DNA from 3 places in the Neopoerus faecalis genome. Region 2 is predicted to be linked to each of the others. Evidence: riboswitches for the same ligand, from Rfam matches in the RefSeq annotation. Region 2 holds a riboswitch; each other region holds the start of a gene.
What was found. Region 2 has a riboswitch for cyclic di-GMP ahead of PY311_RS01725 (autorepressor SdpR family transcription factor). Riboswitches for the same ligand answer to the same signal wherever they lie in the genome.

Region 1 (3,274 bases), on a different contig from region 2:
CTCACCGGGAGAAAAATTGAAAGCGGCAGACTCAGACCGCGAAATAGTAGCCCACGCCCCGGCGGGTCAGAATGTACTTGGGATTGGCGGGGTTCGTTTCGATTTTCTCCCGCAGCCGCCGGACGGTGACGTCCACCGTCCGCTGGTCATCGCCCACGTAGCCGTAATTCCAGACCTGCTCCATCAGGTCGATGCGGGAGTAGACCTTGTTGGGGTGGCTGGCAAGGAAAGTCAAAAGCTCATATTCCCGGGTGGTCAGCTCCAGAGGTGTACCATCCCGGAAAACCTGATGGCTGTCCGTGTTGATGGAGAGCCCGCCGGTCACCGGCATGGCCGTTTCGGCGGCGCTGGCGGAAGCGGCGGCGTTCATGGCCGTGCGGCGGATGTTGGCTCCCACCCGGGCGATGAGCTCCCGCATGGAAAAGGGCTTGGTGATGTAATCGTCGGCGCCGATCTCCAGCCCCAGCACCTTGTCGGCCTCCTCCTCCCGGGCGGTGAGGATGATGACCGGCACATTGTTGCCCTCGTCCCGCAGGGTGCGGCAGACGTCAAAGCCGATCATCTTCGGCAGCATCACATCCAGCAGGATGATGTCCGGATTTTCACTCCGGGCCTTTTCCAGACCGTCCGCCCCGTCATAGGCTTCCACAGTGCGGTAGCCCTCCCGCTGGAGATTAAAGCGCAGAATGTCCACAATATTTTTTTCGTCCTCCACGATCAGAACGGTTTTTTGCTGTTCAGCCTTCTGTTCCATGTTGTCCTCCCATTACAGATTCAGCAGCACCTTGGCCCGCAGCACGGCGGCCACGGTTTTGCCATCGTCGATCTCTCCGTTGACGCAGCGGTGCACCAGCTCGTCAAAGGGAACGCGCTCCACATTGAGAAATTCGTCCGTGTCCAAATGCTGCGGGCCAAAGGTCAAATCCCTGGCTAAAAACAGGTGTAATGTCTCCCCGTAGCAGCCGGGGGCCGGAATCATGCGGCCAAGCGGCAGGAGCGTACCCGGCTCGGCGCCTGTTTCCTCCTTCAGCTCCCGCAGTGCGCCGGTGACGGGGTCTTCGCCGGGATCCAGCTTTCCGGCGGGCAGCTCCGCCATGACCCTGCCAAACACATAGCGGTACTGCCAGACTACCAGTGCGCGGTTTTCCTCGTCCAGCGCCAGCACGGCCGCACCGTCCACATGGTCCACAACCTCCCGCACGGCCTCCCTGCCGTTGGGCAGTCGGACATCATCAATATGCAGCTTGAGAATTTTTCCGGTGTATATATCTGTTTGCCGGAGCTTGACCTCCGTCAGATTTTCAGGCATCTTCACGGTGCTGACCTCTGCTTTCCGGGCAAACGCCCATCTATATTTCATCACCTTATAGTATAGCACGAAATCGTGCAAAAGCAAAGAGGAACATCTGACTTACCGGACGGAGGGTAGGAATCGGTGCCGAAAAACAGAAAGCTCTTTGCAAAAAAGCGCGGCGCGGCTATGACCTATGACAAAGCGATTTTCCAAGGCAGTGCATTTGTGTCGCAGCACGCTTTAGGGGCAAAAGAAATGCGGGGTCAGGCACGCCCGCCGGGGAATTACTTTGTCATCAAAAATCTGCTGAAAAAGTATGTTTTTTCCGATATAATACACTGAGCATCACAAGACGTACCGAGAAAGGCATATCCCCCGCTGGATAGACAGCGAGCAGGGGCAGCCGTTTTTCGCCCTGCGCGGAGACGGAAAATGAATATGGGCAAAGCGGTCAAAAGGCCGTGACGCAAAGCTATAGGGCCTGTAAAATGGCAGATAGTTATGAGAATCACACAGGCACCTTATGGATATTTCCATAGGGTGCTATACTTATTCAGGAGGGTAGGACCCGTGAGAAAAAAGTGCATTGCGGTCATGAGCCTGCTGCTCATGCTCGTATCCCTGTGTCCCATTCGGGCCGATGCTATGGAGCGGCTGGACACGCCGGATTATAAGGTGGCATTTTACGCCTTTGACTGCTACCATATTCAAGATAAAAACGGCAAGCGCTCCGGCTATGGCTACGAGATGATGCAGGGAATCTCCAAATATCTGCAATGCACCTTTTCCTATGTGGGCTACGATAAGACCGCTTCCAAATGTGAGGCCATGCTGCGAAACGGCGAGCTGGATATTTACACGGCGGCCCGGCGAACGGCAAAGCGGGAGGCAAAATTCGCCTTTTCTACCCATCCGGCCATTACTTCATCTACCTGCATGAACATCAAGGTGGGCAATGAGCGAATCGTAGCAGGGGACTACAGGACTTACAACGGGATTCGGGTTGGCTTTCTGCGGCGGCATACCTACAACGGCGTGTTTTTGGATTTCGTGAAGGAAAAGGGCTTTGACTGCGACATCATTTATTATGAAACGCCCACGGAGTTGTCCAACGCGCTGGTCAACGATGAGGTGGACGCCCTTGTCAACAGCTATATCCGTATTCCGGAGGACGAGCAGACCATTGAAAATTTCGGCGAGATGCCCTATTACATCATGGCGCGCAAGGAGGATCAGGCGCTGATCGACCGGCTGGACGATGCCATCGACAGCATGAATGTGGAGACGCCCAACTGGCGGACGGAGTTTTATAATAAATACTACGGCTCTGAGGAGAATAACCGGGAGCTGACAGAAGCGGAGCAAACGCTGCTGAAGAAAATGCAGGATGGCGGCGAGCCGATTCGCGCAGTCATGAACCCGGACGCCAATCCCTATTTATGGTATGAAAACGGTGAGGCCTGCGGCATTGCGGCAGATATTTTCCGGGCAACAGCAGAGGCGTTGGAGCTGCCCTATGAGATCGTGCCGGTGGCATCGAAAGAGGAATATGAGGCCCTTGTCGAAGCCGGTGATGTGGATATCTGGATGGATATGAGCGGCGGCAACGAGGATGAGACCGGCTGCCGCTACAGGCTTACGGAGCCATACCTGTCAACAACCGTGTCCGTCCTGCGCGTTCGCGGCGCATCGGAAAAAATCGAAAGACTCGTGGCGGATGACGAGCATATCTCCGTGCGGGAGATCGTTTCAAGCGTATGGCCTGACATGGAGTTTACCGTGGTCGGCACGGCGGAGAAATGCGCGCAGCAGGTCCTCGCCGGCGAGGCGGACGCCGCGCTGCTTATGACCTATACGGCCCAGCGGCTTGCGCGGGATGATCTGCAGAACCGACTGCGGGTGGATATCGTGCCGGGGGCCGTGCTGGAGCTGAGCATGGGCGTCAACGCCAATGACAGCACTCATTTTTACGGCTCGTGG
Region 2 (3,274 bases):
TAAGCTCATCAAAAAGGTCTTCACGGACCACCAGCGCATCATCTTCAACGGCAACGGCTATGATGACGCATGGCTGGCCGAGGCGGAAAAGCGCGGTCTTTGCAATCTGCCTACTACGGCGGACGCCCTGCCGGTCTACACCGCCAAGAAGAATGTGGACCTCTTTGTCAAGCACGGCATCTACACGAAAGAGGAAATCAACGCCCGGTCGGAAATTCACATTGAAAACTACACCACTGTGATTTCGATTGAGGCCCGCACCATGGCGGATATGCTGCGGCGGCAGATCCTGCCCGCCGTATCCGCCGTGACAGCGGAGTTGTGCGAGCGGGGCTGGAAGAAGGAGCAGATGGGTGTCAGCCACAAGGCGGATGACACTGTGGCCCGGGACATGGGCCAGCTTACCGACAAGCTCTTTGCCGTAACAGAAAAGCTGGAGCGCGACCTCGCTAAAATTCCCGCCGATGCCAAAAAGGCCATGACCTACAGCCATACTACGCTGGTGCCGGATATGGAAAAGGCCCGCACGCTGGCCGACGAGCTGGAAACGCTGACACCGAAGGACTGTTGGCCCTTCCCGGTGTACAGTGACCTGCTGTTCTCTGTGTAACATCAGGATCGACGCAAAAACAGCAAGAAACGACCCCCTGCGGAATGGACGCATCCATTTCGCAGGGGGTTCTCGCTTTTATTCTGTGTCAGATGCCTTTTCTGTGAAGTGCGTAGGAATAGACGGTAGGGATCAGAACCATCACCGCCAGCAGCGCCCCAAACAGCCAGCCGCTCCACAGCCGCAGCAGGGAGAGGGGGATCATCACAAGACCGCACAGCACCCACAGAAAGCCGCTCAACCGGTGGGTCCTGGTCCAATTTTCCTCGCTTTGCAGCGTCCACGGCAGCTTGATACCCACGGTGCGGTTCTGCCGGATTTTTGGCAGGTAGTTACCAAGGATCAGAAACAGTAGTCCCACAAACACAGGTACCACGGTGCTGATGTGCATCTCATAGCCCAGCCCTGTGCCGAGGGTGACCGCTCCGCCGAGCAGCGATCCGGCCGGGCAAGACCACAGCAGCACCGTCCGCAGCACAGGATTCCTATTTTTCTTCGTCTCACGGCTCTCGGCGTAAAAGCAGACGAGATGCAGTGCCAAAATAAACAGCGGCAGGCCGAACACAGTGGCGGCACGCGACGACCAGCCGTTTGCGTTGCCGGCAAAGTCCCAATGTGTCGCCATGGTCTCCGGCAAACGCGGGTAGAGCGCCGCGCCCGCGAACAGCGGCAGTAGGCAGACCAGCGAAGTCAGCAGCATTTCCCTCTTGTTGTTCTTCATTTTTTTCCTTCCCCCTTCAAGTCCTGTAACCACAGCAGGACTTCCTCCAGCACAGAGGCGTTAAGGCTGTAGTAGATATAGTTTTTCTCCCGACTCTCAAAAATCAGTCCCGCCTTTTTCAGTTGGGACAGGTGATAGGACACCGTAGCGGCAGTCATATCGAAACGCCCGGCGATCTCGCCTGCCGTTAAGCGTCCGCCCTTGAGCAGATTCAATATCTCCCGCCGCACCGGGTCCGACAGGGCCTTGAAGGTCTCGGCAAAGGCCATGGCATTCCCTCCAAAAGTATTTAGAAGAATTTCTAAATAGTATATACCATATCGCGGCTTAAATGTCAACAGCTATTTAGAAAAAAATCTAAATAGCTGTTCCATATAGAAAAAGCGCCCGCCGGGACCGAAAGGTCCCGGCGGACATTTGCTCAGCTCCGGCCGGTCTGCGCGGTGGGGCCGCATGAAGCAACGCCGCCTGCGGAACAGACATTGGGAAGTGTGTGGGAAATGCGGAACACCTTGTGTGGGGCACAAAGCGCAGGGGATGAGAAGCTCCGCGGCGAGCGGGGCCGGAGCTATGGGGAAGCACGGTAAACGGCGGGGCGGCGTTCCATCGAGAGAGCCGAAGGGGTCTATAAAAAAAGACTGGCCGCATCCTTCAATGAGATTGCGGCCAGTCGATCATACGGAAAGCTCCGGTTAGACACTTAACTTTGCGTCCCCGTCTTTCGGCGGGTTTGCCCTATTCAATTCGCCCTACTTCGCCTACGACCTATTATACGGGAAGCTGCTGCCGAATGCAAGCAAAATTTGTATTTTCCCCAAATCGGATTTTTCCTCTTTCCCTGTCCGCTCTCTTGTGCTATATTGTATACGTATGTTTTCAAATAAGAGATAAAGGGGCGGTCAGCATGGGAGCCATTGGCTTCGATAATCAAAAGTATCTCACCACACAGTCCGAGCAGATCAAAAAGCGCATTCATCAGTTCGGCGGTAAGCTGTATCTGGAATTCGGCGGCAAGCTGTTTGACGATTACCACGCCTCCCGGGTACTGCCGGGCTTTGAGCCGGACAGCAAGATTCGGATGCTTCAGCAGTTGAAGGACGATGTGGAGATCGTCATCGCCATCAACGCCGGTGACATTGAGAAGAATAAAATGCGGGGGGATCTGGGCATCACCTATGACGAGGATGTGCTCCGCCTTATTGATATTTTCCGGGACATGGGGCTGTATGTGGGCAGCGTGGTGCTGACCCGCTACAGCGGACAGGAGGCGGCAAACGCCTTTTTGCACCGGCTGGAAAAGCTGGGCATCCGCTGCTACCGGCACTATCCCATTGCCGGCTACCCCTCGGATGTAGTCCACATCGTCAGCGATGATGGCCTTGGAAAGAACGATTACATTGAGACCAGCCATTCCCTCATCGTGGTAACGGCCCCCGGCCCCGGCAGCGGCAAAATGGCCACCTGCCTCAGCCAGCTCTACCATGACCATAAGCGTGGCATCGACGCCGGCTATGCCAAATTTGAAACATTCCCCATCTGGAACCTGCCCCTGAAGCACCCGGTCAATCTGGCCTACGAGGCCGCCACCGCCGATCTGGACGATGTGAACATGATCGACCCCTTCCATCTGGAGGCCTACGGCGTCACCACTGTGAACTATAACCGGGATGTGGAGATTTTCCCTGTGCTCAACGCCATCTTTGAAAAAATTCAGGGCAAGTCTCCCTATAAATCTCCCACGGACATGGGCGTGAACATGGCGGGCAACTGCATTGTGGACGATGAGGTGTGCCGCGCCGCATCCAAAATGGAAATTCTGCGGCGGTACTACACCGCGAAAATGGAGCTGGTTCAAGGCAAGGGGACGGAGGAGACCGTCCGCAAGCTGGAGCTGGTGATGCAGCAGGGCGGGGTCACGCCGGACATCTGCCCCGCCGTGGCGG
Region 3 (3,274 bases), on a different contig from region 2:
CGGTGCTTTCCTATATAATAAGGAAGAAAGGATGTGGGCTCATGCTGCAATCAACGCTGTGCTATCTGGAACGGGGCGGAGCATATCTGATGCTCCACCGCGTAAAAAAGGAGCAGGACGCCAACCGGGATAAGTGGATCGGCGTCGGCGGAAAGTTTGAGGACAAGGAAAGCCCGGAGGACTGCCTTGTGCGGGAATGTTGGGAGGAAACGGGCCTGACGCTGACGGAGTACCGCTACCGGGGCCTTGTGACCTTTGTGAATACGCAGTGGCCCACGGAATATATGCACCTGTTCACGGCAACCGGCTGGATGGGAACGCCCCATCCCTGCGACGAGGGGGAGCTGGAATGGATTCCCAAGGCGGAGCTGAGGAAGCTGCCCATGTGGGCGGGAGACCGCATTTTTCTGCGGCTGCTGGATTCCAACGAGCCGTTTTTCTCGCTGAAGCTGTGCTATGACGGGGAGCGGCTGCTGTCGGCGGTGCTGAACGGAAAGCCCTTGGAGGTTGAGGCATGAAGAAAATTTTGATGTTCGGATTTCGGGATTTAGGCGAGATCATGAAAATTGCGGCGGCGGCAGAGCGCTGCGGCGCGGAGCTTCAGCCGGTGGGCCGGGAGAGCTGCACTCTGACGCTGGAGGCGCTGTCCCAAGGGAAAACCGGTGGGGCATCGAGTGTGCCGATAGGGAAAATGCTGGTATTCTGCGGACTGGACCGGGAACTGGACGCCCTTCTGGTGTCGCTGCGGCAGGCGGGTATCGTTTGTCTGAAGGCGGTGCTGACGCCGAATAACCGCACATGGACGCCGGAACGGCTTTACCGGGAGCTGGAGCGGGAGCGCCGGACCATGGGAGGACGGTAAAATGAAAATCCTGATTTCCGCCTGCCTTTTGGGAATCCCCTGCCGGTATGACGGAAAAGCCAAGCCCCAGCCGTGGGCGGAGGCGCTGGCGGGCAGGCATGACCTTGTACCGGTGTGCCCGGAGCAGTTGGGCGGACTGCCAACGCCCCGGACACCCTCGGAGCGGCGGGGGGACCGTGTGGTGATGAACACCGGCGCGGATGTGACGGAGCAGTACCGCCGGGGCGCGGAGGCCGCGCTGCGGCTGTGCCGCCTGACGGGCTGCGAGGCGGCGATTTTGAAGGAGCGAAGCCCCTCCTGTGGCTGCGGCGAAATCTATGACGGCAGTTTTTCCGGCACCCTGACCGCCGGGGATGGGGTCACGGCGGAGCTGCTGAGGAAAAACGGCATTCCCGTGTACGGGGAGAGCCATGTGGCCGCGCTTTTGGACTGAGAAGCGAAAAAGCGGATTTTTTGGCGCAAATTCACGATTTTTGCTTGACGGAAGGGACAGTTTGTTTTACAATAACTACTATTAAGAAACGGAAACACTTCCGTTTGATATGTGTATATATTCGGCATACCTGCCGAAAGGCAGGGACGCAAAGCTATAGTGTCTAAATGAACGGAGCCGTTCACATGACAGACTGGCCGCAGCTTTTTTCTGAGGCAAAGCGGCAGTCTGTCTTTTTGCGATGTGCCGGTATTTTCTGGGGGGTGTGGATATGGCCTATATGCGTTTGGGAGACTTGCTGATCAGCACCGGCGCCATCTCCCGGGAACAGCTGGAGCAGGCGTTGGAGCTGCAGAAGGGGACAAAGCAGCGTCTGGGCGATGTACTGATTCAAAATGGCTTCATTACGGAGAAAAGGCTGATTGACGCGCTGAAAATTCAGCTCGGCATTGAATTTATTGACCTGACGAAGGTATCTCTTCCGATAGAGCTGGCGAAATTCGTGCCGAAGAACATCGCCCGGCGCTTCTGCGTGGTGCCGGTGCGGGCGGCGGCGGATACGCTGTACCTTGCCATGAGCGACCCGCTGGACTTCATGGCGCAGGAGGAGGTCAAGGCCGCCTCCCGGAAGCGAGTCATTCCCATGATTGCCACCCGCAAGGCAGTGGAGCAGGCCATCGGCCGGCTCTACAGCAATGAGGGCACGGCGAAAATCGTGGAGGAAATGAAGCGCGAGGTAGGTGTGGACATTGATGCCGCGCCCCGGCCCGCCGCGCGGGAGCAGCAGGAGGGCAACTCCGCCCCCACCATCCAGTTTGTCAACGCCCTCATCGAGCGGGCCTTTGACGAGCGGGCCAGCGACATCCATCTGGAGCCGCAGGCAGAGGAAATGGTGGTGCGGATGCGCGTGGACGGTCTGCTGCACCAGATGCTCACCGTTCCCGCCGATTTGAAGAACATGGTGGTTTCCCGCCTGAAGATCATGGGCAGCATGGACATTGCCGAGCGCCGTGTGCCGCAGGACGGACACACCACCGTGCAGGTGCGGGGCCATGTGATAGACCTGCGTATTTCCACAATTCCCACGGTGTACGGCGAAAAGCTGGTGCTGCGCCTTTTGGACAAGTCCTCCCAGAACCTCACCAAAACCGGCCTCGGCTTTGAGGGCCGTGACCTTGAAAAATACGAGGCATTGCTGAAAAACAGCGGCGGTGTTATTCTGCTGGTGGGCCCCACCGGCTCCGGTAAGTCCACCACCATGTGCGTGATGCTGCAGGACCTGGACCGGGAGGAGGTCAACATCGTGACGCTGGAGGATCCGGTGGAGTATTACATCCCCGGCGTGAACCAGTGCCAGATCAACGAAAAGACCGGCATGACCTTTGCCAGCGGCCTGCGCTCCATTTTGCGTCAGGACCCGGACATCATCGCCGTGGGCGAGATTCGCGACAGCGAAACCGCCCATATTGCCATCCGGGCCGCCATCACCGGCCATCTGGTGCTGAGCACTCTGCATACCAATGACGCTATTTCCGCCGTGACCCGTTTGCGGGACATGGGCGTGGAGCCGTGGCTCATTTCCGGCGCGCTGCGGGGCGTCATCTCCCAGCGATTGGTGCGGAAGATCTGTCCCCACTGCAAGCGGGCCTACAAGCCGCCTATTGAGGAGCTGGAGGCCCTCGGTCTGCCGCAGGATGACAGCACCGTCTTCTACCGGGGCGAGGGCTGTCCGGAGTGCCATCACACCGGCTACATCGGCCGCCGGGCGGCGTTGGAAATCCTTGTGGTGAACAGCAAGCTGGGGCATTTGATCGGCCGGGGCGCGGAGACGGAGGAGTTGTCCGCCGCCGCAAGGGAAAACGGCTTTGTCACCATGCGGGAGAGCTGCCAGCATCTGGTGCTGAGCGGCATCACCACAGTGGAGGAGGCCGCCCGCGTTATTACCAGCACGGCGGAGGATTAAAGAAACCAAAGCATAA

Region 1: it holds a riboswitch for cyclic di-GMP, as region 2 does, so the genes downstream of both, PY311_RS02740 (ATP-binding protein) here and PY311_RS01725 (autorepressor SdpR family transcription factor) in region 2, are expected to answer to the same signal.
Region 3: it holds a riboswitch for cyclic di-GMP, as region 2 does, so the genes downstream of both, PY311_RS03935 (GspE/PulE family protein) here and PY311_RS01725 (autorepressor SdpR family transcription factor) in region 2, are expected to answer to the same signal.

Annotation. Positions count from the first base shown of each region.
Region 1 covers NZ_JARFXX010000002.1:89,166-92,439, forward strand. The annotation lists gene PY311_RS02725 (response regulator) at 32-754, opposite strand; gene PY311_RS02730 (NUDIX hydrolase) at 767-1,360, opposite strand; gene PY311_RS02735 (hypothetical protein) at 1,481-1,636, shown strand; cyclic di-GMP riboswitch class I at 1,726-1,801, shown strand; gene PY311_RS02740 (ATP-binding protein) at 1,865-3,274, shown strand, end outside.
Region 2 covers NZ_JARFXX010000001.1:376,841-380,114, forward strand. The annotation lists gene PY311_RS01715 (glutamine synthetase III family protein) at 1-610, shown strand, start outside; gene PY311_RS01720 (SdpI family protein) at 699-1,331, opposite strand; gene PY311_RS01725 (autorepressor SdpR family transcription factor) at 1,328-1,600, opposite strand; cyclic di-GMP riboswitch class I at 1,990-2,076, opposite strand; gene PY311_RS01730 (DUF1846 domain-containing protein) at 2,236-3,274, shown strand, end outside.
Region 3 covers NZ_JARFXX010000002.1:296,178-299,451, forward strand. The annotation lists gene PY311_RS03920 (NUDIX hydrolase) at 42-518, shown strand; gene PY311_RS03925 (DUF3783 domain-containing protein) at 515-862, shown strand; gene PY311_RS03930 (2-thiouracil desulfurase family protein) at 864-1,295, shown strand; cyclic di-GMP riboswitch class I at 1,409-1,500, shown strand; gene PY311_RS03935 (GspE/PulE family protein) at 1,567-3,258, shown strand.